Linked DNA regions of Thermotoga maritima MSB8. The protein of the gene in region 1 interacts with the protein of each later gene in a pairwise test. Links are inferred from orthologs where the notes say so. Each region holds a gene or a part of one and is shown in the gene's direction. Other genes may lie near its edges.

Evidence for each region.
Region 2: the proteins of TM_RS08715 (region 1) and topA interact in binary tests that used the Escherichia coli proteins (3 or more experiments, as listed by UniProt). The link is inferred for Thermotoga maritima MSB8 from one-to-one orthologs.

Annotation. Positions count from the first base shown.
Region 1 is NC_000853.1:1,687,440-1,695,010, reverse strand. What follows is about bases 2,532-5,523. They hold TM_RS08715 (IMPACT family protein), read left to right. Parts: upstream 2,532-3,735; coding sequence 3,736-4,311; downstream 4,312-5,523. Other genes in these bases: TM_RS08705 (hypothetical protein), read left to right, coding at 4,576-4,842; TM_RS08710 (DivIVA domain-containing protein), read left to right, coding at 4,332-4,598; murB (UDP-N-acetylmuramate dehydrogenase), read left to right, coding at 2,855-3,757; rlmN (23S rRNA (adenine(2503)-C(2))-methyltransferase RlmN), read right to left, coding at 2,532-2,802. Outside these bases: rpe (ribulose-phosphate 3-epimerase), read right to left, coding at 1-276; rsgA (ribosome small subunit-dependent GTPase A), read right to left, coding at 276-1,163; TM_RS08730 (PASTA domain-containing protein), read right to left, coding at 1,160-1,774; more of rlmN, read right to left, coding at 1,771-2,531; TM_RS08695 (YvcK family protein), read left to right, coding at 5,689-6,633; DNA-binding protein WhiA, read left to right, coding at 6,630-7,514; transcriptional regulator NrdR, read left to right, coding at 7,511-7,571.
Region 2 is NC_000853.1:255,449-272,170, forward strand. Bases 10,934-13,933 are described here. They hold topA (type I DNA topoisomerase), read left to right. Parts: upstream 10,934-11,482; coding sequence 11,483-13,384; downstream 13,385-13,933. Other genes in these bases: TM_RS01335 (D-alanine--D-alanine ligase), read left to right, coding at 13,299-13,933. Outside these bases: TM_RS01240 (glucose-1-phosphate adenylyltransferase), read left to right, coding at 1-967; TM_RS01245 (DUF4899 domain-containing protein), read left to right, coding at 971-1,996; TM_RS01250 (hypothetical protein), read left to right, coding at 2,008-2,265; TM_RS01255 (radical SAM protein), read left to right, coding at 2,262-3,113; electron transport complex subunit RsxC, read left to right, coding at 3,118-4,425; TM_RS01265 (RnfABCDGE type electron transport complex subunit D), read left to right, coding at 4,422-5,378; TM_RS01270 (RnfABCDGE type electron transport complex subunit G), read left to right, coding at 5,375-6,049; electron transport complex subunit RsxE, read left to right, coding at 6,046-6,648; electron transport complex subunit RsxA, read left to right, coding at 6,645-7,220; TM_RS01285 (RnfABCDGE type electron transport complex subunit B), read left to right, coding at 7,234-7,527; DNA-processing protein DprA, read left to right, coding at 7,514-8,527; carbon storage regulator CsrA, read left to right, coding at 8,532-8,783; Asp-tRNA(Asn)/Glu-tRNA(Gln) amidotransferase subunit GatC, read left to right, coding at 8,746-9,036; TM_RS01305 (YraN family protein), read left to right, coding at 9,033-9,359; rpmB (50S ribosomal protein L28), read left to right, coding at 9,865-10,077; more of TM_RS01335, read left to right, coding at 13,934-14,210; and 3 more genes. UniProt on the Escherichia coli protein: Releases the supercoiling and torsional tension of DNA, which is introduced during the DNA replication and transcription, by transiently cleaving and rejoining one strand of the DNA duplex.

The DNA of each region.
Region 1 (7,571 bases):
GGTCGATTCGTAATGGATGGCGACCATATCTGCTCCTTCTTCTATGAAGCGGTCGATGTAATCTTCGGGATTGGTGATCATCAGGTGTACACTTATGGGAAGTTTTGTTTCTTTCCTGAGGGCTTTCAGAACGGGAAGTCCAAAGGAAATGTTTGGAACAAAATGACCATCCATGACATCGAAATGGATCATATCCACGTGCTCTTCCACCCTTTTCACTTCATCGGCCAGTCTTGCAAGGTCACACGCGAGAATTGAAGCTGCTATTTTCACCATTACTTTTTCCTCCTTCCCAGAAGCTCGTAAAACATCTTCACGTAGTTTTCGTATCGACTTTCTGCGATTTCTCCGTTCTCCACGGCTTCTTTCACTCCACACTCCGGTTCATCCACGTGGTTGCAGTCCGAGAAGAAACACTGTTTGTCTCCAAATTCCTTGAAGTAGTGTTTCAGTTCCTCGGGTTCTATGTCGTTGATCTCCAGATTTGCGAAACCCGGAGTATCGACTACGTAACCTCCGAAATCGAATTTCAAGAGCTGGGCAGTTGTTGTAGTATGCCTTCCCCTTTGGAGTTTCTCTGAAACTTCGCTCACCCGTAATTTCAAACCGGGATTTATGGCGTTGAGCAAGCTACTTTTTCCAACTCCGGAGAGTCCGGCCATCGTGCTGATCTTTCCCTTCAGATATTCCTTGAGCTCTTCGATTCCCATTCCGGTTTTCGCACTGGTTTTCACGATTGGATAGAGTCCAGAATAGATCTCTTCCAGCTCTCTTACCTTCCTCAGATCGTCTTCATCGTAGAGGTCCATCTTGTTGATGACCATCACCGTTTCCAGTTCGTTCTTTTCAGCGAGAACAAGAAATTTATCGATTATGTAGGTCGAAGTTTCCGGCATTTTCACCGTTACCACGAGAATCACTTGATCCACATTGGCGACGTGAGGTTTGGTGAGTAGATTTTTCCTGTGTAGCACGTTCTCTATGACTCCGGATCCTGTTTCATCCGGTGTGTACTCCACCCTGTCTCCAACGTATATCTTGAGATTCTGCAGGCGAAATTTCCCCCTCAGTTTGCAGAGGATTCTTTCACCAGTTTCCTCGTCTTCGACCGTGACCATGTTCGAGTGAAAACTCACCACTATTCCTCTTCTTCTCAAGTTCATTCCTCCCCAAGGATGAGGATAACTTTCGTTGCTATAGAACCTTCCGGGGGATACTGTGCCACCACCGTATCACCTGTTCCAAGTAGCAAAACACGGGGATCGTCCTTCAGTTCGTCCACTTTTTTGCCCACAAAATTTTCTACCAGAAAATAGCTTTCTTTTTCTCCTGTATCAATAAGAAGAATTAATTTCCCATTGTAGATCTGCCCCTCTTTCGGATAGGTTGCGAGAACCCTGTCTTTTTCAGTGCCAAAAGGAAAATAAACGGTTTCGTAATTCCACCCGAGCCTTTTCAGGATCTCTTCTGCGACTGGGAAATTCAGCTGTGAAAGACGAGGCACAATTTTTTTCTGGGGGTTTTCGTAGTAGAGATTCACCGTTCTTCCCTTTTTCACCCTTGAACCGGCTCGTGGATAAGTGTCCACCACCGTTTCGGAAGAAGACTTGTCACAAAACAAACCAGACGTTTTCAGTCTTTCACACGCTTCTGTTCCAGAAAGCCCGACAACGTCCGGTACCGTGCTGTACTGACTCTGATAAAACTTCATTGTGAACAAAAAGAAAAGGCCACCAACCACGATGCCGATTATTATTCCGAGAAACACCCTCATGATCTTGATTTTATTCTCTTCAGCCTCAGCTGACCACAGGCCGCTTCGATGTCGGTACCCTTTTCTCGTCTGATTTCTGCTTCGATTCCGTTTTCCAGTAGTATCCTCTTGAAGGTCAAAAGCCGTTCCCTCGACGGTCTTCTCAAGCCTTCCACCGTTGGATTAACAGGGATCAGATTCACGAAGACCTTCATGTTTCTCAAAATTTCGGCCAGTTTCTTTGCGTCGCTTATTTCATCGTTTATACCCCTTATGAGCACGTACTCTATCGTTACACGATTTCCTGTCTTCCTCTGATAGATCTTCACCGCATTCAGGATCTCTTCGATGGAGTACTTTTTGTTCAAAGGAACGAGCTGATCTCTCTTGAAGTTCGTTGGAGCGTGGAGTGAAAGAGCGAGCTTCACATCGAGCCCTTCTTCAGCCAGTTGAATTATTCTGTCCGGGATTCCAACTGTTGAGATTGTGATCCTCCTGATACCTATGTTTCCCATCTTTTTGTGGTTCAGTATTCTTATACTTTTTATTGTGTTTTCATAGTTCAGAAGAGGTTCTCCCATTCCCATGTACACAACGTTTCCTATTTTTTTCTTCTCTTCTTTTTCCATGGAAAGGATCTGTGCTACGATTTCTCCTGTGGTCAGATTTCTGACAAATCCGCTCATTCCTGTGGCACAGAAGATGCATTTCACAGGACATCCAACCTGGGTTGAAATGCAGGCCGTTATTCTGTCCGGATGGAAAAGCATCACAGATTCTATTGTGTTTCCATCCTCGAGTTCCCAGAGGAATTTGGTGGTACCATCTATTCTGGAAACCTTCTTGTCGAGGAGTTTCAAGAAAGAAATGGAGAAGTGCTCTTTCAAAAGAGCACGGTGCTTTTTCGAAAGGTTTGTCATCTCGTCGAAGTTGTTCACCTTTTTATCGAACACCCAGTCCAGAATCTGATCTGCCCTGTAGCGCTCGAGACCCAGGTTAGTGATCTCGGTTACCAGTTCTTCGTAAGAAAGATCGAGTAGATTCTTCAAGTCAACACCTCCCAGTTTGAAATTATACTATAGAGTTTAAGGAGGGATATCTTTGGACAAAATTTTTGGATCTCTTCACAAAGCAGGCTGTGACGTGCGAATGTTCGAAAAACTTTCCTGTCACACCAGCATAAAAATCGGTGGAAGAGTGAAATATCTTGTTCTTCCAAACGATGTTTTTTCTCTGGAACGAGCCATCACTGTTCTGAAGGATCTTCCGTTTCAAATAATGGGACTTGGCACGAACCTTCTGGTTCAAGATGAAGATCTGGATATCGCAGTGTTGAAAACAGAAAGGTTGAATCAAATTGAAATAAAGGGAGAAAAAGTACTGGTAGAAAGTGGAACTCCCCTGAAGAGACTCTGTCTATTTTTGATGGAAGCGGAACTCGGGGGACTGGAGTTCGCATACGGGATACCGGGGAGCGTGGGGGGAGCCATCTATATGAACGCGGGAGCGTACGGAGGAGAGATTGGAGAGTTCGTCGAAGCGGTCGAGGTTCTAAGAGATGGAGAAAAGACCTGGCTTTCGAGGAACGAGATTTTTTTCGGCTACAGAGACAGTACGTTTAAAAGGGAGAAATTGATCATAACACGTGTGATGATGAGTTTCAAAAAAGAAAAGAAGGAAACCATAAAAGCGAAGATGGACGATTACATGAGGAGGCGTCTGGAAAAACAACCCCTTGACCTTCCGAGTGCGGGTAGTGTTTTCAAAAGGCCAAGAGAGGATTTCTACGTGGGAAAGGCCATAGAATCCCTGGGTCTGAAAGGTTACAGAATTGGAGGGGCTCAGATATCGGAAAAACATGCGGGATTCATTGTGAACGCAGGAAGTGCTACTTTTGATGACGTGATGAAACTCATTGATTTTGTGAGAAAAAAGGTGAAGGAGAAATACGGTGTGGAGCTGGAAACGGAGGTTGAAATCTGGTGGAATGGAAGACGGTGGTGAAACCCCATACAGAAAGAATCAACGTTAAAAGATCGGAGTTCTATGCCACGATCTTTCCAGTAAAGGATGAAAAAGACTTTCGTGAGAAGCTGAAAGAAGTTTCGAAGAGAGATGCAACTCACAACTGCTGGGCTTACAGGATCTTCTCTCCAAACGGTATTCTTGAACACAGTTCGGACGACGGTGAGCCGAGTGGAACGGCGGGCAGACCAATCCTCGGGGCTCTAAAAAAATACGATCTTATGAACACGGCGATCGTTGTCACAAGATATTTTGGTGGAGTGAAACTGGGTGTTCGTGGACTCATAGAAGCTTACTCTTCGGCCGCTGAGATGGCGGTCAAGGGAGCAGAATTGAGAAAGCTGAGGCTCATGAAAGAGTTCGAAGTGGAAGTAGATTATCAGGAACTGAACAATGTGTTCAGAGTTGTGGAGATGATGGGGCTGGAGCTCGTTGAGATGGACTACACAGAGAGGGGTGCAAAAATCCTGCTTCGTGGTCTTGAAGTACCTGAAAACCTGGTTATAAAAACGATTCGTGATGTGTTAATATAATCACGAAGGAGGGAAAATGAATGAAAGAACTGGAGGATCTCGAAAGGATTCTCGATTCAATGATAGAGGATTACAAAAAGTTGAAAGAGGAAAATAAGGAACTGTGGTCGAAGGTGAAACAGTTGAATGAAAGGATACTTCACTTAGAAAAGGAGAAGGAGCAGCTGGAAAAGACCATCGAGCAACATAAAAGGTCTCTGAACACACTCGTGGAGAAAATTCAGCGTTTTCTCTCCCTCACAACCGATCAGGGGATGATACAGGATGAAGAAGAAAATAAGCGTTAGACTTGGAAAGAAAGTGTACAACCTCGTTACGGATGAGGATCTGGAGATAGTCAATCAAACCATAGAAAAAATAGAAAAAGACTTCAAGCGGTACGAAGAATTCATCGACGAAGTGGGGATAGATAACATCCTGTTCGTCATGTTGGCCAACACCGTGCTCGAAAACGTGAAAATGAGTGAGAGAATTAGAAATCTGAAGAAAAAACTTTCTCAGGCACTCAGGGAAGGTGATCAGGAACCTTGAAGAGAATAGTCGTTGTGTCCGGGCTTTCGGGGGCGGGAAAAACCACCGCGATGGGTTTTCTGGAGGATCTGGGGTATTTTTGTGTTGATAACGTTCCCGGTAACATACTGGAGGAACTTTTGAAGCTCTTCATGAGTTCCGATCTTGAAAAGATGGCGATGGCCATTGATGTGCGAAGCGAACACCTTGGAGATCCCATATCGACGGTTGAGAGAATAAAAGAAAAGACGAATGCTCTGGTAATTTTTCTGGAGGCGTCCACGGAGGAACTTCTGAGGAGATACGCTCTAACGAGAAGAAGGCATCCTCTTCAGAAGGACGGAATAGGGCTGGAAGATGCCATAGAGAAGGAGAGGAAAATCCTGTCTCGTATAAGGGAAATCGCGGACGTTGTGATAGATACAACCAGCATGAACACACATCAACTGCGTGAAACTCTGACGCATTTTCTCGTGAACCAGGCCGGTGGAACCTCTGTCAGAATAATGAGTTTCGGATTCAAACACGGAATCCCAATGGACGCGGATTTCGTTTTTGATGCTCGTTTTCTCCCGAACCCACACTACGTACCGGAACTTTCTTCAAAGACGGGTTTGGATAGCGAGGTAGAAGCGTACTTTAAAAATTATCCAGTGGTGGAAGAGTTCATCGAAGAAGATCTATGAAGTACTCAAAGTGGCGATAGAAGAGTACCAGAGAACTGGAAGAAGGATAATCACTGTGGGAATAGGATGTACCGGCGGCAAGCATAGATCTGTGTATATCGCACACAGGCTGAAAGAAATGCTGGAAAAAGAAGGTTTTACGGTCATTGAGAAACACAGGGACATAGAGAAGGTGTGAGCGGTGAAGGTGGTCGCTGTAGGTGGAGGGACGGGACTTTCCACTCTTTTGAAAGGCTTGAAAAACATCGATTCTTTTGAAATAACCGCTGTTGTCTCAGTCACTGACGAAGGGGGAAGCTCCGGAAAGTTAAGAAAAGAGCTGAACGTACCTCCTCCCGGTGATGTGAGAAACAACATCGTGGCTCTGGCAAAAGATGAAGATCTTCTTGCGAAGCTGATGAGCTATCGTTTCAGTGAGGGGTCTTTTAAGGGACACAGTCTGGGAAACCTGATAATAGCGGCTCTTACCAAGATCGAAGGAAGTTTTTCGGAGGCCATAAGGATCTTGGAGAGGGTGCTCGCTATAAAAGGGAGAGTCTTACCCGTAAGCGAAGATCACGCAAGACTTGTGGCAAGGTTCGAAGATGGAGAAGAGGTGATCGGTGAAACGAACATCGTCAGAAAAGGTGGAAAGATAGTCGAAGTCAGGCTGGATAGACCGATCGATGCACTTCCTGAAGTCCTCGAGGCGATTGAAAGGGCCGATATCATCATCTTTGGCCCAGGGAGTCTCTACACGAGTATCATCACAAACGTTCTCGTAAACGGTGTGAAGGATGCGATTAAAAAATCGAAGGCGAAGAAAATATACGTGTGTAACCTCATGACCCAGCCAGGTGAAACAACAGGATACAGGGTCTCGGACCACGTTAAAGAACTCGAAAGGTACCTGGAGCAAAGCGTCGATTTTGTGCTGGTGAACACCCGCAAACCTTCTGAAGAGGTGCTCGAAAGGTATAGAAAAGAGGGCAGTGATTTCGTGGAGATCGACGCTGAAAACATACAGAACACCATTCTGGCAGAGCCTTTTCTTGTAGAGATAGTTGACCCCTCAGATGGTCAAAGAAAGATAAGACACGACTCTGTGAAACTGGCGGATGTGATTGAGAGAATTTCGAGGTGGTGAGCCTCTTGAGGCGAACTTTCTCTGAAGAGATAAAAGAAGAACTCGTGAACGTCCCTTTTGGTAGTCGTGAAGAGGTTATATCGGAACTTTTAGGTTTCATAAAAGCGCGGGGCGATCTGGATGTTAAGAGCAGGCATATCGTTTTTTCTTTGCACTCTTTTGCCGCCTCGAGGCGGCTTTTGAATTTAATGAAGTATCTCTCAAAACCCGTTTCGGAGATAATTGTAGAGAAATCACACAACATAAAGAAGAGGTACATAAAAATCACCGCAGAGTATTCAGAAAGTTTCATGGTGATAGAGCCGTTCTTCGACGTAGCCCTCTTTGTTTCATTTTTGAGAGGACTGTTTCTCAGCGGAGGATCCATGACGAATCCAAGGTATCATTATCATCTGGAAATCAATCTGTTTGAGGAAGAAACGCTCGCTCTCACCAGAAAAAGCTTGAAAGATTTCTTCAACATAAACGCAGGCATCATAGAACTCAGGAATACAAGAAAACTTTATATAAAGTCTATAAAGGACATTCTTGTGTTCCTTGAAGCCATAGGGGTTCAGAGAAAGCTGGAAGAGATAGATCGAATCGTCACTGAAAGAAAAGTGATCGGTGATGTGAACAGAACGGTCAACTTTATAGAGGCGAACGCCATCAGAACAGCAAACAGTACGGCTCGTCAGATACGTGCGATAGAGCTTATAAAAGAGAACATGGGACTCGAAAACTTACCCGAGGATTTGAGAAGAGTCGCTCTGGTTCGATTGAGAAACAAAGAACTCTCACTCAGAGAGCTGGGGAAAAAGTTAAATCTCACAAAATCTCAAATATACTCGAAACTGAAAAGAATTATCAAAATAGCTGAAAGGTTTGGTGATGTAAAATGAAGTGCCCGTTTTGTGGTTCGATGGACACGAGAGTGCTCGATTCGAGGCCAACCCTCG
Region 2 (16,722 bases), 1.4 Mb from region 1 along the record:
CAACGCCGTCTATCAGAATCTCGAATTTCTCGAAGAAAACGATGCGGAACTCGTCCTCATCCTCTCAGGAGATCACGTGTACGCCATGAATTACAACGATCTCATAGATTACCATCTGCTCAAAGAGGCGGATGGAACGATAGCCTGCATGGAAGTGCCCATCGAAGAAGCGAGCAGATTCGGTATCATGATAACGGACGTGGATGGGAGGATCGTCGATTTTGAAGAAAAACCGGCAAAACCCCGGTCGAACCTGGCATCTCTGGGAATCTATGTCTTCAACTATGAATTCCTGAAGAAAGTTCTCATCGAAGACGAGAACGATCCAAACAGTTCCCACGATTTTGGAAAAGACGTGATTCCAAGAATTTTGAGGGAAAATCTCGGTTCTCTCTACGCGTTCAGATTCGACGGGTACTGGAGAGACGTTGGTACGCTCAGATCTTACTGGGAAGCCAATCTGGAGCTTGTTCTTCCAGTGCCGCCTTTCAATCTCTACGATCCAAACTGGAGGTTTTTCACCCACACCGAAGAGATGCCGCCCGCTTACGTAGCTCCTGGTTCGAAGGTTTCCACCTCCCTCGTGAGTGAAGGAGCAGAGGTTTATGGCAACGTTTTCAACTCCGTTATTTTCCAGGGTGTGAAGATCGGTAGAGGAACAGTGGTGAAAAATTCAGTCATAATGACCAGAACTGAGATAGGAGAGAACTGTTATCTGGAAAACGTGATAATAGCGGAAAATGTAAAAATAGGAAGCAACGTCAGGATGGGAGTGGGTGAAGACGCTGAAAGCAAACTGGATCCAAAGGTGTACTCGGGTCTTCTGACAGTGGTTGGGATGAATTCTGTGATTCCCGACGACATGGTGATAGGAAAGAACTGTGTTATAGGTATTGGTGTAAGACCTGAAGACTTCAAATCGAAAACTTTAGAATCGGGAGATTATGTGATAGTCAGGGAGGAGTAGTGAGTGGATCTCTATTTTGTGAAGTTCAGGGTCACATCGAAGCTCACATCTGAAATCGTTCAGGGGTATTTCCTCGGCAAACTCAACCAGATCCCCGAGTACGATTTTTTTGTGATACCGGGTCGGTACGCCCGGAAATATTCTGTAGATTTGAATCTTGGATTTGAAGATTTCCTTGAAGATTTTAAAGCGAAAAAGGAATCGGCTTTGAAAGAAGTACTGGAAGCTTCTGCCATAACGGATGAATTCTTCGATTTCTGGCTGATTCAAAGCAGAAAACAGAACCTCCGGTTGGTGGGGAGCGAGTTTTTCAGGCTCGTTGAAAGCGGTGATCACGAGGCGCTCAGGGTCTTCATAGCCGACCTTTTCAGGGAGTGGTCTGAAAAACTAGAGGTTGAAGTGGTAGGAGTGCCTCTGGACTATGAAGACGTTTCTCTTGAAGTGGTGAAAGAGCACTTCGAAGAACTCTCGACTGATGAAGTTTTTAAATTGTTTCAGAGAGAAGACTTGAGAAATCTGCCGGAAGTGTTTCCGGTTCTTGATCCCTTGAACGGCGTGACCATAAGAGAGATAGATGTGGAAGAGAGGATAGATTTCGTGATCCTGAACTATGGAAATGAAGAGTTTTCGGAGAAGTTCAAGAGGTTTCTGAAGGAAAAGTTCGGGACGGAAAACGTAGCGAGTCTCCCCGGAAAAGTCCTTTCAAAAGAAATCGTGAAGACCAGGGAAGGAACTCTTTATCTTTTGAAGGTAGAGTTTGAAGAAGGAATAATTGGAAAAGCCATAGTATCCCCGAATTTGAAGATAAAACGCGGTGAAAGCAGGGTGAAGATTTCCGATGAAGAATGGATGGAAAAAATAGGAGAGATGCTCAAGGAGGGGGAAGAATCGAAGCAAGAAAAGTTGAAACTGAGAAACTCTCCTCAGCCCGTTCAAAAAACGACGAGTTCGGATTTTCTCCTCGCTCTCGTGCTGGCGCTTCTTGTCATGGGAATTCTTCTGATACTTTCTTATCTTCTTTTCAGTTAGGTTCTCTTGTCATGGAAGTCCTTTTTGCTCTTCTCATCGTCACAGTGATCTTTTTCACGGTTTGCAGTGTTTCCATTCATGCGAGAAGGATATTTTTACTTTACAGGGAAAGAGAAATAGCTGAAAGAACCGCAGATGGTGTGCTCATGCGATTGGAAGCAAAACAGTCGATTCCTGAGTTTTTGAACGGTTTCGAGATCAGTGTAGAAGGGAGCAGGGTTCGCCTGAGAAAACAAGAAAGAGAATACGAGTTTGAGGTGGAGAAATGATGCTCAGAGCATCTTACGGAACGATTCGGAAAGTAAATGGAAACTCGTCCTTAGAGATGGACACCGCTTATCTCATGCTTGGAGAAAGGTGTGTTTACAACTGTCTGTACTGCGCGCAGTCACGCTCTTCCACAAGCCCATCTCATTTTCTCTCCAGGGTCACCTGGAAAGAGGTTTCGGAAGATTTGCTTGGCAAATTGAACGATCGTTTCAAGAGGGTTTGTATCCAGGTTGTTTCTTATCCTAGCTACGGAAAGGATCTCAGGTTGATCATTCCAAGGTTTCGTATACCGGTTTCAGTGAGTGTCAGAGCAGTCAGCATAGAAGAAGTTGTGGAGTACTTCGAACTGGGAGCAGACAGAGTGGGTATCGCTGTGGATGTCCCCAACAAAACTCTCTTTGAAAAAATCAGAGGAGGAAAGTACGAGAGACACCTTCATATCCTCGAAAAGGTATCAGAAATGTTTCCTGGAAGGATCACAACACACGTGATAGTCGGACTGGGTGAAAGCGATAAAGACATCGTTGATTTTACAGTGTGGGCAAGGGAAAGAAATATCGTGGTTTCTCTGTTTGCTTTCACCCCTATCAAGGGAACAGCCTTTGAAAACAGAGAAAGACCTTCCCTCGAGCGTTACAGAAAAATCCAGCTGGTAACTTACCTTCTCGAGAAAAACCTGATAAAGCCGGAGAACATAATTTTCGACTCAAATGGTAAAATTATTGACGTTGAATGGAACGGCGAGTTTCCAGAAGAGGCTTTAAGAACCCGCGGATGCCCTCACTGCACGCGTCCCTACTACAATGAAAGCCCAAGAGGTCCCATCTACAACGTTCACTGGAGGTGAAACTGTGCTCACTTTCAAGGGAGGAGTACACCCCCCGGAATTGAAAGAATGGTCGAAGGACAAACCTATTGAAAGGGCACCTCTACCTCAGAAGGTTTTCGTCTTTCTTTCCAATCATGCGGGGAACCCGGCGAAACCAGTGGTTTCTCCCGGTGACGAAGTGAAGACCGGTCAGGTTATAGGAGAACCTGAAGGTTTCATTTCCGCTTATCTGCATTCTCCTGTGACAGGAAGAGTACTCGAGATAAAGAAGATCCTGCACCCAATCCTTGGAAAGCCCATCGAAGCGATCGTTATAGAAAGAACCTCTGACGATGAGTGGGTTCACATAGAAACTGGGGATTTTGAACGCATGTCGAAAGAAGAAATCCTGGAAATCATCAAAAAAGCGGGAATCGTTGGTCTGGGTGGAGCGATGTTTCCAACCCACGTTAAACTCTCACCTCCTCCCGAGAAAAAAGTGGATACCTTGATCGTCAACGGGGCGGAGTGTGAACCCGTTCTCACGATAGATCACAGACTCATGCTAGAAAGAGCCGAGGACATCCTCCAGGGAATCCTGATAATGATGAAGGTTCTGGGGGTTCAAAAAGCCGTAGTCGGTGTAGAGAGCAACAAGATGGATGCGTACCACAATTTGAAAAAGGTTTTCAAGGGATATCCCGTTGATGTTGCTCTCCTCAGGACCAAATATCCGCAGGGTGCAGAAAAGCAGCTCATATACGCGATAACCGGAAGGATGGTACCGAGAGGCGGTCTTCCAATGGATGTTGGAGTGGTGGTCCAGAACGTCGGTACCTGTGTTGCTGTGAAGGAAGCGGTCGTCGATGGAAAACCGCTCGTGGAAAGAGGTATGACAGTCAGCGGTGATGCCGTGAAAAATCAGAAAAATCTGATCGTCAGAATAGGGACACCCGTGAAGGATGTTATCGACTACTGTGGTGGAATAGATGAGAACACGGAGCGTGTCATCCTCGGTGGCCCGATGATGGGAATATCCATCACAAATCTGGACATCCCTGTTATGAAAGGAACTTCTGGAATAACCGCGTTTCTTCCAAAGAAGTCTCGACCTCAGAAACCCTGTATTAGATGCAGTGAATGTGTTCAGGTGTGTCCGATGAACCTTCAGCCTTACCTTCTCTATCTCCTCTCCACGAAGAGAAAGTACGACGAAGCTGTGGAAAACGGTTTGATGGACTGTATAGAGTGCGGCTCGTGTACCTACACCTGTCCTTCGAAGATAGAACACGTAAGGTACATAAAACTCGCAAAAACAGTGTATCGCGCCACAAGGAGGGGTAGAAGATGAAGCTGATAAGCGCTTACGCTCCACACCTTCGAGAAGAGGATGATGTGAGAAAGATCATGCTGGATGTGCTCATAGCCCTATCACCAGCGGTTATTGGGGCGGCTTATTTCTTCGGATGGTATGCTCTATTTCTCTGTATCGCAGGAGCGGTGATAGGTGAGCTGTTCGATATATTCGTCATGAGATACCTGAGAGGAGTGAAGGATTTCGTCCCGGATGGCAGCGGGGCAGTGACAGGACTGCTTCTGGCGATGAACGTGAGCACAAGGCTTCCTTTCTGGGCTTTTTTGTTGGGACTCGTTTTCGCTCTGGGGATCGGGAAACACGTGTTCGGAGGACTCGGCCAGAACATTTTCAACCCTGCGCTCGTCGGAAGAGCGTTTCTGCTCATTTCTTTTCCCACTTACATGACCACCTGGGTTGTACCCGGGGCAGGATTCTGGAAATCTCCAGCGGATGTGGTAACGGCAGCAACTCCTCTTGCACTTTTCAAGGAACACGGTGTTTTCACACCCTATTGGGATCTGTTCATAGGTAAGGTTGGAGGATCCTTAGGTGAAACGAGTGCACTTCTTCTCATAATTGGTTTCATCTATCTTCTCTTGAGAAAGAGAGTGAAGATATTCATTCCTGTCTCCTATATAGGAACTGTTCTTGTGTTTTCTTCGATAGCTTATTTGATGAATCCAAGGTACGGTGATCCTCTCTTTCACCTCCTCAGTGGTGGTCTCATGCTCGGTGCACTTTTCATGGCCACCGATATGGTGACGAGTCCCATCACCGCGAAGGGACAGGTGATCTTCGGGATTGGATGTGGCGTTCTCACGATGGCTATAAGACTCTTTGGAGCGTATCCTGAAGGCGTTTCATTTTCGATCCTTTTCATGAATGCACTGGTTCCCCTGATAGACAGGTACACCAGACCGCGCATCTTCGGTGAGGTGAAAAAATGAAGGATATCCTGAAGACTGGATTGATTCTGATGGTTTTCACGGCTATTTCTGGACTCTTTCTTGGACTCGTGTATGTGGGAGTCAAAGGAAAGATCCAGGAAGCGGATAACGCAGCTAAGTTGAGCGCCATCAAATTCGTTCTGAAAGATCCCCTCACGGGAGATTATCTGGTGGATGAAAAAGAAATCGAGGAAATCGTCAAAAAAACAGGCATAGAAACGGTTGTTCTGAAAGAGTACAAAGAAGGGGTAGTCCTTGGTCCCTTGTATGAATTCGTGACGAAGGATGGCAGAAACGCATACGTTCTGTCGGGATACGCACCCGGTTTTGGAGGAAACGTGACCGTTGTAGCCTGTTTTATAAAAACGGAAGATGGATTCATGCTCAATTCCGTGAGAGTAATAGATTATTCTCAGGAGACGCCTGGACTCGGCGCAAAGATAGGAGAAGAAAGTATACAGAGGCGTTTCTTTCCAGTTCCACCCGAAGGACTGAAGAACGGCCTGAGGGTCGACAAAGATGCGGGACTTCCGAAGGGTTCTCCTGAGGAGTTGAAAAAGCAGGGTATTGTGAAGGTAAGCGATGTAATGACGGGAGCAACGATCACACCAAGGGCCGTGGTGACCGCTCTGAATCTCATGTACAGGTACCTCGAGGAGGTGTCGAAATGAGCCGCTTGAGAGAATTAACTAAGGGGATCATAAAAGAGAATCCCACTTATGTTCAGGTTCTTGGAATGTGTCCCACACTCGCCGTCACCACGAGTGCCATCAACGGTCTGGGGATGGGGCTTGCTACGACAGCCGTTCTCACCATGTCAAACGTGGTTATTTCACTGATAAGAAAGATCGTTCCTGATAAGATCAGAATTCCTATATTCATCGTTGTTATCGCGTCTTTCGTTACCATGATAGATCTCCTCATGCACGGTTTTGCCTACGATCTGTGGAAGACCCTGGGACTTTTCATTCCTCTCATAGTGGTGAACTGTATCATAATGGGAAGGGCGGAATCGTTCGCTTCCAAGCATGGTGTTCTGGATTCCATGCTCGATGGCCTGGGAGTGGGTCTCGGTTTCACAGGTTCGCTTGTTCTCCTTGGAAGCGTCAGAGAACTCTTCGGTAACGGTACGATCTTCGGTTACAAAGTGTGGGAGTTGAAGATATTTCTTGAAATTCTTCCACCGGGAGCCTACATAACACTCGGTCTTCTCTCTGCACTCTTCACCTACATCGGCATCAGGAGAAAGAAAAGAGGTGAAGCGAAATGAAGGTGTTTTTGCTCTTCTTTTCTGCCATATTCGTGAACAACTTCGTTCTGGCGAGGTTTCTCGGGATTTGTCCCTTCCTGGGGGTCTCCAAAAGGTTGGAAACGGCAACAGGAATGGGTATAGCCGTTACGTTCGTTATGACGGTTTCTGCTGCCATCAGCTGGTTTCTGGACAAGCTCCTTATCTCCACAGGACTTGAATTTCTGAGAACGATCGTCTTCATACTCGTCATCGCTTCTTTCGTCCAGTTCGTCGAACTGTTTTTGAAGAAAACCAGCCCGGATCTCTACGAAGCGCTTGGTATTTTCCTGCCTCTCATCACCACAAACTGTGCGATCCTCGGTATGGTGCTTTTGAACAGTCTCATGAAGCTCAACTTTGTTGAGGCGGTCTTCCACGCACTGGGATCTGGTCTTGGATTTGCTCTTGCTCTTGTGATATTCGCCGGAATAAGGGAAAAAATGGATCTCTACGATCTGCCGGAGCCTTTCAAAGGCACCGCCATAGCCCTCATCACCGCGGGACTTCTTTCGCTTGCTTTCATGGGATTCCAGGGAATGGTGAAGCTGTGAGGAGGTGAAGGAGTTGGAAGTCATCTACTCGACGCTCTTGCTCGCTGTTCTGGGTTTTGGGTTCGGGGCTTTTCTTGCCTATTCTGCGCAAAGATTCAAGGTGGAAGAAGATCCACGTGTGAAGATGATAACGGAGGTTCTTCCTGGAATAAACTGTGGCGCGTGCGGTTTTGCCGGGTGTGAAGCCTACGCGAAGGCGATCGTGAAGGGTCAGGCGGAAACGAACAGGTGTCTCCCCGGAAGACCTCAGGGTGTCGAAGAGAAGATAAAGAAGATTCTCGAGGAGTACAAGAATGTCTCCTCTTGAGATGGCTCTGCTCGTTCATCGTGGTGAGTTCCATCTTCGGGAACTGGAACCGGAGTTACCTCTCGAAAAATTTCTGAAGAACGCGGATCCAAAAAAGACGAGGAAGTTTCTTGAAAAGTGCGGAAAAGAAGAATTAGAAAGGCAAAAGGAACTGATAAGGAAACACAATGTGAAGCTCGTTTCGTTCTGGGAAGATGACTACCCCCAGCACTTGAGGGAGATCAGGTATCCGCCAGCTGTTCTTTTTGTGAGGGGCGATGCTGAGCTCTTGAAAGAAAAGTGTGTGGGAGTTGTGGGAACAAGAAGACCCACAAGTTATGGAGTGAACGTCACAAAGCGCTTTGTTAAACTGCTGAGCGAATACTTTGTGATCGTTTCCGGCATGGCGTTTGGAATAGATTCCGTTGCACACAAGGAAGCCCTGAGTTCTGGAGGAAAGACGGTGGCGGTTCTCGGCACAGGAGTGGATGTTGTTTATCCGCGATCGAACGAACGACTCTTCCATGAAATTGTGAAAAACGGGTGTGTTGTCAGTGAGTATCCAATGGGAACTCGTGCTCGAAAACATCATTTTCCAGCGAGAAATCGAATCATAGCGGGTCTTTCTGATGCGATCATCGTCACAGAGGCTCCCATCAAAAGCGGTGCACTCATAACGGTGAAGTTTGCTCTGGAAAGCGGTCGTGATGTGTTCGCCGTTCCCGGTGATATAGATAGGAAGACCAGCGAAGGTACGAACTATCTGATAAAGTCAGGTGCCTATCCCCTCACCGACGAGGAAGACCTTGAAACTCATTTTGGAATCAGAAGAATCGCTTCCCCATCGCTCGATGATGACAAAAAGAAGATCTACGATCTGTTGAGAAGTTCGCCAAAAACAGTCGATGAGCTTGTTGAAGAATTGGGGTGGAGCGTTTCGGAGGTCCTCAGGGTGATATCGGAGATGGAACTGATGGGAATGATCTGGTTCGACGGCGGTGCATACAGATTGCTGGGGTGATAACGTGCTGGTTCTCACTAGAAGAGTAGGGGAAAAGATCGTGATTGGTGAAGACATAGTGATTACTGTCCTGAAGATAGAGGGGAATTCTGTTAAAATTGGTATAGAGGCACCCAAACATGTGAAGATTCTTCGTGAGGAACTCTACGAAGAACTCAAGAGTGAGAACATAAAAGCTTCTGAAGTTTCAAAAGATGACCTGAAGGGGGTTTTAAGGAATGATAAAGGTTACAAAGGACCTAGTGCTTCATCTTGAAAATCTGGCAAGGTTAGAACTCTCCGAAGACCAGAGAGAAAGTCTGATGAAAGATTTTCAGGAGATACTCGATTACGTGGAGCTCCTCAACGAAGTCGACGTGGAGGGTGTGGAGCCAATGTACACACCCGTTGAGGACAGCGCCAAACTCAGAAAAGGAGATCCGAGGTTCTTTGAAATGCGGGACCTCATAAAGAAGAACTTCCCGGAAGAAAAAGACGGTCACATAAAAGTCCCCGGAATCCACAGATGATGGACTGGAAGGAAGCGGAAGAACTCGCATGTAAATTTTTGAAGAAAAAAGGTTACAAAATTCTTGAAAGAAACTACAGAACGAAGTACGGTGAGATAGACATAGTGGCGCGCGATGGGAGAGAGATAGTTTTCGTGGAAGTCAAAAGCGGAAGTGGGAAAGTGGATCCTCTTGAAAGAATAGATCTCAAAAAGGTGAGGAACCTGGAACAGACAGCGAGATTTTACATGATTCAGAACAAATTAAAAGGACCAGCGCGGGTTGATTTTGTGAGGGTGACTCCTGAAGGAATAGACCATTTTGAAGGTATCTGGCTGGGGTGAGATGGTGAAGGTTGTTGCCACGAACAAAAAAGCCTACACGGACTACGAGATCCTGGAAACTTACGAAGCGGGAATCGTTCTCACAGGAACGGAAGTGAAATCCCTGAGGAACGGCTCAGTCAATTTCAAGGATTCCTTCTGTAGATTCAAGAACGGGGAGCTTTACCTTTTGAATTTACACATTCCACCCTACAGTCACGGTGGAGTTTACAACCACGATCCTGAAAGGCCGAGGAAACTGCTTCTTCACAAAAGAGAACTGAAGAGACTCATGGGTAAGGTACAGGAAGAGGGAGTAACGATAGTTCCACTGAAGATATACTTCAACGATCGCGGGATTGCAAAAGTGGAGATAGCCGTTGCTCGAGGGAAAAAAGAAGTATGACAAGAGAGAAGCGATAAAAAAGAGGGAAATGGAAAGAAAGATCAGGGAGTACATGAAGTATTCGAGATAGTTATGGTATACTCTTGGAGAGAGAAATCAGACTCACGGGAGGGCATGATCATGGCAAAGAGATGTGAAGTGTGCGGAAAAGCTCCTAGATCCGGAAACACCGTTAGTCACTCAGACAAGAAGTCAGGAAGATGGTTCAGACCCAATCTCCAGAAAGTAAGAGTGGTGCTTCCAGATGGAACGATTAAAAGGATGAGAGTCTGTACATCCTGTTTGAAGTCTGGGAAAGTGAAAAAGTACGTTGGACAAGTTTCGGAGGTGTGAGCGGGCTGTTGGCCCGCATTATTTATGGCTGTAATAAGATTCAGGGTCCCTTTCTGGTATAAGTTCATCATGATTCTGCTATGGGTTGTGAGCTTTGACCTCACAATTTTCCTTTTTTATAAACCTCTCCATTCAGTCTTGCGATATTCCATTCTGATTTTGGATATAATCTTTGGTGTATGGGTGTTCTCACTCTTCAAAAAAGAGATAGTGATCGATGTAGAAAAAAGCAGACTGATTCTGGGAAAGGAATCGTTTGACCTTTCTTCGATTGAGAGAGTTGAAAGGTACGGGATGTCAATTGTTTTTTATTTAAGTGATGGAACACGTCGTGTTTTCTCTCATCCCATAGAGGACTTTGAACTTTTGAGGAAATTGATTGACGAGAAGGGAAGTGGTTGGTTTGAAACTCGGTGATTTGATGCCAAGAGATCTGCTAAAACAGGAACTGTTTGTTCAGGATTTGAAAAGTCATATCAACGACAACGTAGAAATTATCTTGAAGATTAGGAGTAAAAAACTCCAGGAAACAAAAGACAGTAAGAAATTCCTGATCATGACACTGGAGGACAGGACGGGAACCGTCAGGGCTGTGGACTGGTACAACGCTGAACTCAACGATCAGCGTCTGAAGGAAGGAAACGTCGTCAGAGTGAAGGGCAGAGTGGTATTTTTTGAGAACAGGATACAGATAAACGTGGATAACGATTACGGTGCCATAAAGATTCTGAAGAGCGACGAGTACGATTACACGAAATTCGTCGCACAGTCGAAAAAAGACCTGGAGATTTTGAAGAAAAAGCTCTTTGTCCTTCTGGATCAAATAAAGGATCAACACTACAAAAAACTTCTGAAGGCATTCTTTGAAAATAAAGAGTTCTCCGAAAAATTCTTCAGATCACCGGCGGGTATGAGAGTACATCATGCCTACATAGGAGGACTTCTAGAGCACAGCGTCACGGTCGCTGAGATTTGCAAAGAGATCAGTAAATATTACTCCCTCGATAGAGATCTTCTCATAACTGGTGCCCTCCTCCATGATGTTGGAAAGGTGGAAGAATACAGAATCACAGAATCCGGGATCGAAGTGACTACCGAAGGGAGTTGAAAGGGCATATAGCAATAGGGGCGGCTATGGTTAGAGAAATGGCGAAGAAATTGTCTATTCCAGAGCACAAGATCCTCGAGTTAGAGCACATAATTCTTTCGCACCACGGAGAGCTCGAATGGGGTTCACCCGTGGTTCCAAAGACGATAGAGGCTTTAATAGTTCATCACGTTGAGAACCTGGATTCCAAGATAGCTCGATTCATCGAGGTTATGGAAAGTTCCGAATCGAATCAGGGTTGGACGGAGTACGACAGGAATTTGGGAAGAAGAATCTTTTTAAGAGGTGGAGGAACTGATGAGTAAGAAAGTGAAGAAATATATCGTTGTTGAATCTCCTGCCAAGGCGAAGACGATCAAGAGTATTCTTGGGAATGAGTACGAAGTATTCGCTTCGATGGGGCACATCATAGACCTTCCCAAGAGCAAGTTCGGTGTGGATCTGGAAAAGGATTTCGAACCGGAATTCGCGGTGATAAAAGGGAAAGAGAAGGTAGTTGAAAAGCTGAAGGATCTTGCAAAAAAAGGCGAACTGCTCATCGCTTCTGATATGGATAGAGAAGGGGAAGCCATAGCCTGGCACATAGCCAGGGTAACGAACACACTGGGGAGAAAGAACAGGATCGTGTTCTCTGAGATCACTCCTCGTGTGATAAGAGAAGCCGTTAAGAATCCTCGAGAGATTGACATGAAGAAAGTTCGTGCGCAGCTTGCAAGAAGGATTTTAGACAGGATCGTTGGTTATTCTCTGAGTCCGGTTCTCTGGAGAAACTTCAAATCCAATTTGAGCGCTGGTAGAGTCCAATCAGCAACCTTGAAGCTCGTTTGTGACAGAGAGAGAGAAATCCTCAGGTTTGTGCCAAAGAAGTACCACAGGATCACCGTCAATTTCGATGGTCTCACAGCAGAAATAGATGTGAAAGAAAAGAAGTTCTTCGACGCTGAAACGTTGAAAGAAATCCAGAGCATAGACGAACTCGTTGTAGAAGAGAAAAAGGTTTCTGTGAAAAAGTTTGCGCCTCCAGAACCCTTCAAAACCAGTACCCTCCAGCAGGAAGCGTATTCTAAACTGGGTTTCTCCGTTTCCAAAACCATGATGATTGCCCAGCAGTTGTATGAAGGCGTGGAAACAAAAGATGGGCATATCGCGTTCATAACCTATATGAGAACAGATTCAACGCGTGTTTCGGACTACGCGAAAGAAGAAGCCAGAAATCTGATAACGGAGGTCTTTGGAGAAGAGTACGTTGGTTCAAAGAGAGAAAGGAGAAAGAGCAACGCAAAAATACAGGATGCGCATGAGGCGATTCGTCCCACGAACGTTTTCATGACACCTGAAGAAGCGGGAAAATACCTGAATTCTGACCAGAAAAAACTCTACGAGTTGATATGGAAGAGATTTCTCGCATCGCAAATGAAGCCTTCTCAATACGAGGAAACTCGTTTTGTCCTGAGAACAAAGGATGGGAAGTACAGATTCAAGGGAACGGTGCTGAAGAAGATTTTCGATGGGTACGAAAAGGTGTGGAAGACGGAAAGAAACACGGGAGAGTTTCCTTTCGAAGAGGGAGAATCTGTGAAACCGGTGGTTGTAAAAATAGAGGAACAGGAAACCAAACCGAAACCAAGGTACACAGAGGGTTCTCTTGTAAAAGAAATGGAAAGACTCGGTATAGGTCGTCCCAGCACATATGCGTCCACGATAAAGCTTTTGCTGAACAGGGGTTACATAAAAAAGATCAGGGGCTATCTCTATCCAACGATCGTTGGAAGCGTTGTCATGGATTATCTGGAGAAAAAGTACTCTGATGTTGTTAGCGTTTCCTTCACAGCTGAAATGGAAAAGGACCTCGATGAAGTCGAACAGGGTAAGAAAACAGACAAAATCGTTCTGCGGGAGTTTTATGAATCCTTTTCCAGTGTGTTCGACAGGAACGACAGAATTGTGGTTGATTTTCCGACGAACCAGAAATGTTCGTGTGGAAAGGAAATGAGGCTCTCTTTTGGAAAATACGGCTTCTATTTGAAATGCGAGTGTGGTAAAACCAGAAGCGTGAAAAACGATGAAATTGCGGTCATAGACGATGGAAAAATATTCCTGGGGAGGAAAGACAGTGAGAGTGGCTCTCCTGATGGGAGGAGTGTCGAGGGAAAGGGAAATCTCTCTGAGAAGCGGAGAAAGGGTAAAAAAGGCTCTTGAAAAACTCGGGTATGAACACACCGTTTTTGACGTTAGAGAAGATTTTCTCAAGAAAGTGGATCAGTTGAAAAGTTTTGATGTGGTCTTCAACGTTCTCCATGGAACTTTCGGTGAGGATGGAACGCTTCAGGCAATTCTGGATTTTTTGGGGATCAGATACACCGGGTCCGATGCGTTTTCAAGCATGATATGTTTTGATAAACTCGTGACTTACAGGTTTTTAAAGGGCACCGTCGAGATACCTGATTTTGTGGAGATCAAGGAATTCATGAAAACTTCTCCCCTTGGGTATCCCTGTGTGGTAAAACCGAGGAGAGAGGGTTCAAGCATAGGAGTGTTCGTTTGTGAATCGGATGAAGAGTTTCAACACGCGCTCAAGGAAGATTTACCACGATATGGGAGTGTGATTGTTCAAAAGTACATCCCCGGCAGGGAAATGACTGTGTCTATTTTAGAAACGGAAAAGGGCTTCGAAATTCTTCCCGTTCTTGAGTTGCGACCAAAGCGTCGTTTCTACGATTACGTTGCGAAGTACACGAAAGGTGAAACGGAGTTCATTCTTCCTGCTCCTTTGAATCCTTCAGAAGAACGCCTTGTCAAGGAAATGGCTCTCAAAGCGTTTGTAGAAGCTGGTTGCAGAGGTTTTGGGAGGGTGGATGGTATTTTCAGCGATGGCAGGTTCTACTTTCTGGAAATCAACACGGTACCGGGTCTAACGGAAACCAGTGATCTCCCAGCGAGCGCGAAAGCGGGAGGAATCGAGTTCGAGGAACTCGTTGAGATCATCTTAAAGAGCGCTTTTTTGAAAGAAGGGGTGAGAGTATGAAATTTATAGAAAAAATGCTTCCGGAGGAGTCTCCCATCGATCTTCTCATAAATCTTTCCAGAAGAGGCGAAGCGGCCGTCGTGCTTCTCAAGGATGCCATCGAGGATTACTTCACCGGAAAATTCGGGGAAGGTCACCTCAATCGTGTAATCTCTCTGGAGCGAGAGTCAGATGAGATCAAATCAAAGCTGAAGAAGATGTATCTCAAAATGAAGTACACCTACTTCGAAAAAGACGACTTTCTTTACATAGTTCACAAAGCGGATGAGATTCTTGACGTTGTCAGGGACATCGTCATCATGCTCGACATGAACAGAGTTGAAGATGTACCGGAGAATATCAAAGAGTTATTCGCAGAACTCGTTGAAAACGTTCTGGATACTATCAGAGAAACCACCGAGGCAATCGAACAGCTTCGCACACTCGCGGAGAGCGGTTTTTCACCTTTTGAAAAAGAAAAGGAAGAAAGAGAAATCTTTGACGTGTCCATGGAGGAGAGGGAAGTCGACACAATATCGAGGAATCTTGGTAAAAAACTCTATTCCCTCAAAAACAGTATGAATCCCGTGGATCTGATTTTCTTGAACAAAGTGGCAAGACTTATTTCAAAGATTGCCGATCAGGGCAAAGATATCACAAAGAGGATAAATTCCATCCTTAGGTGAGGAGGGAATAACGTGACAATACTCATCATAGCTGGCATACTTGGTTTCATCATGGCTTTCTCCATAGGAGCCAACGATGTGGCGAACTCCATGGCGACAGCTGTTGGGGCAAGGGCTATAACTGTGAGACAGGCAGCTCTTATAGCGATGTTTCTCGAGTTTCTTGGAGCAGTTATGTTCGGCTCCCATGTCTCCCAGACGATCGTCAAAGGAATAGTGGAAGTGGAGAAAGTTCAACCGGTAGAACTCATGTATGGTGCACTGTCAGCCTTGATCGCAGCTTCATTCTGGATTCTGATAGCGACCAACTGGGGTTATCCCGTTTCCACCACCCATTCTATAGTCGGAGGAATGATGGGATTCGGTCTTGTGGCGGTGGGTATAAATGGCGTGAACTGGAAAACGTTTCTCTTCATAGTACTTTCCTGGGTTGTTTCACCTGTTCTCGGCGGTTTGATTTCCTTTGTGATGTTCAAACTGATCTCTCTTTCGGTGTTCCACACAAAAAATCCGAAGAAATCTTCCACTGTCGCTATTCCGTTTTTCATATCTCTTGCGATTTTCACAATGATATCTCTTTTTGTAAAAAAGACGCTCAAACAGCCTCTCAGTGAATCTTTTCTGCTCGGTATCGCTTTCTCTCTCGTAACATTTTTTGTGGTTCACTTCGCTGTGAGAAAGTTGATAAACGAAAAGAAAGATGTGTACGATGCGGTTGAAAATGTGTTCAAGCGCGCTCAGATTCTCACTTCATGCTACGTTTCTTTTTCTCATGGAGCCAACGACGTTGCCAACGCGGCGGGCCCTGTAGCGGCGGTCATGATCGTTGCGTCAACGGGTGTTGTTCCAAAAACCGTCGAGATTCCGTTTCTGGCGCTTCTTCTTGGGGGAATCGGTATCTCGCTCGGTGTGTTCTTCCTTGGACAGAAGGTCATGGAAACGGTGGGTGAAAAGATAACTACGCTCACAAATTCCAGGGGATTCACAGTGGATTTTTCCACTGCGACGACGGTTCTACTCGCTTCGTCACTAGGGCTTCCTATCTCCACGACACACGTTGTGGTGGGAGCTGTCACGGGTGTTGGCTTCGCCAGAGGGCTTGAGATGGTGAACGTTGGTGTGTTGAAGAACATCGTTATATCCTGGCTTCTCATAGTACCAACGGTGGCTGCGACTTCCGCGGCTGTCTATTGGGTTTTGAAACTGATACTAAAATTCTAATGGGGGTGAGACGATGAAAGTAACCGTCACGACTCTTGAATTGAAAGACAAAATAACCATCGCCTCAAAAGCGCTCGCAAAGAAATCCGTGAAACCCATTCTTGCTGGATTTCTTTTCGAAGTGAAAGATGGAAATTTCTACATCTGCGCGACCGATCTCGAGACCGGAGTCAAAGCAACCGTGAATGCCGCTGAAATCTCCGGTGAGGCACGTTTTGTGGTACCAGGAGATGTCATTCAGAAGATGGTCAAGGTTCTCCCAGATGAGATAACGGAACTTTCTTTAGAGGGGGATGCTCTTGTTATAAGTTCTGGAAGCACCGTTTTCAGGATCACCACCATGCCCGCGGACGAATTTCCAGAGATAACGCCTGCCGAGTCTGGAATAACCTTCGAAGTTGACACTTCGCTCCTCGAGGAAATGGTTGAAAAGGTCATCTTCGCCGCTGCCAAAGACGAGTTCATGCGAAATCTGAATGGAGTTTTCTGGGAACTCCACAAGAATCTTCTCAGGCTGGTTGCAAGTGATGGTTTCAGACTTGCACTTGCTGAAGAGCAGATAGAAAACGAGGAAGAGGCGAGTTTCTTGCTCTCTTTGAAGAGCATGAAAGAAGTTCAAAACGTGC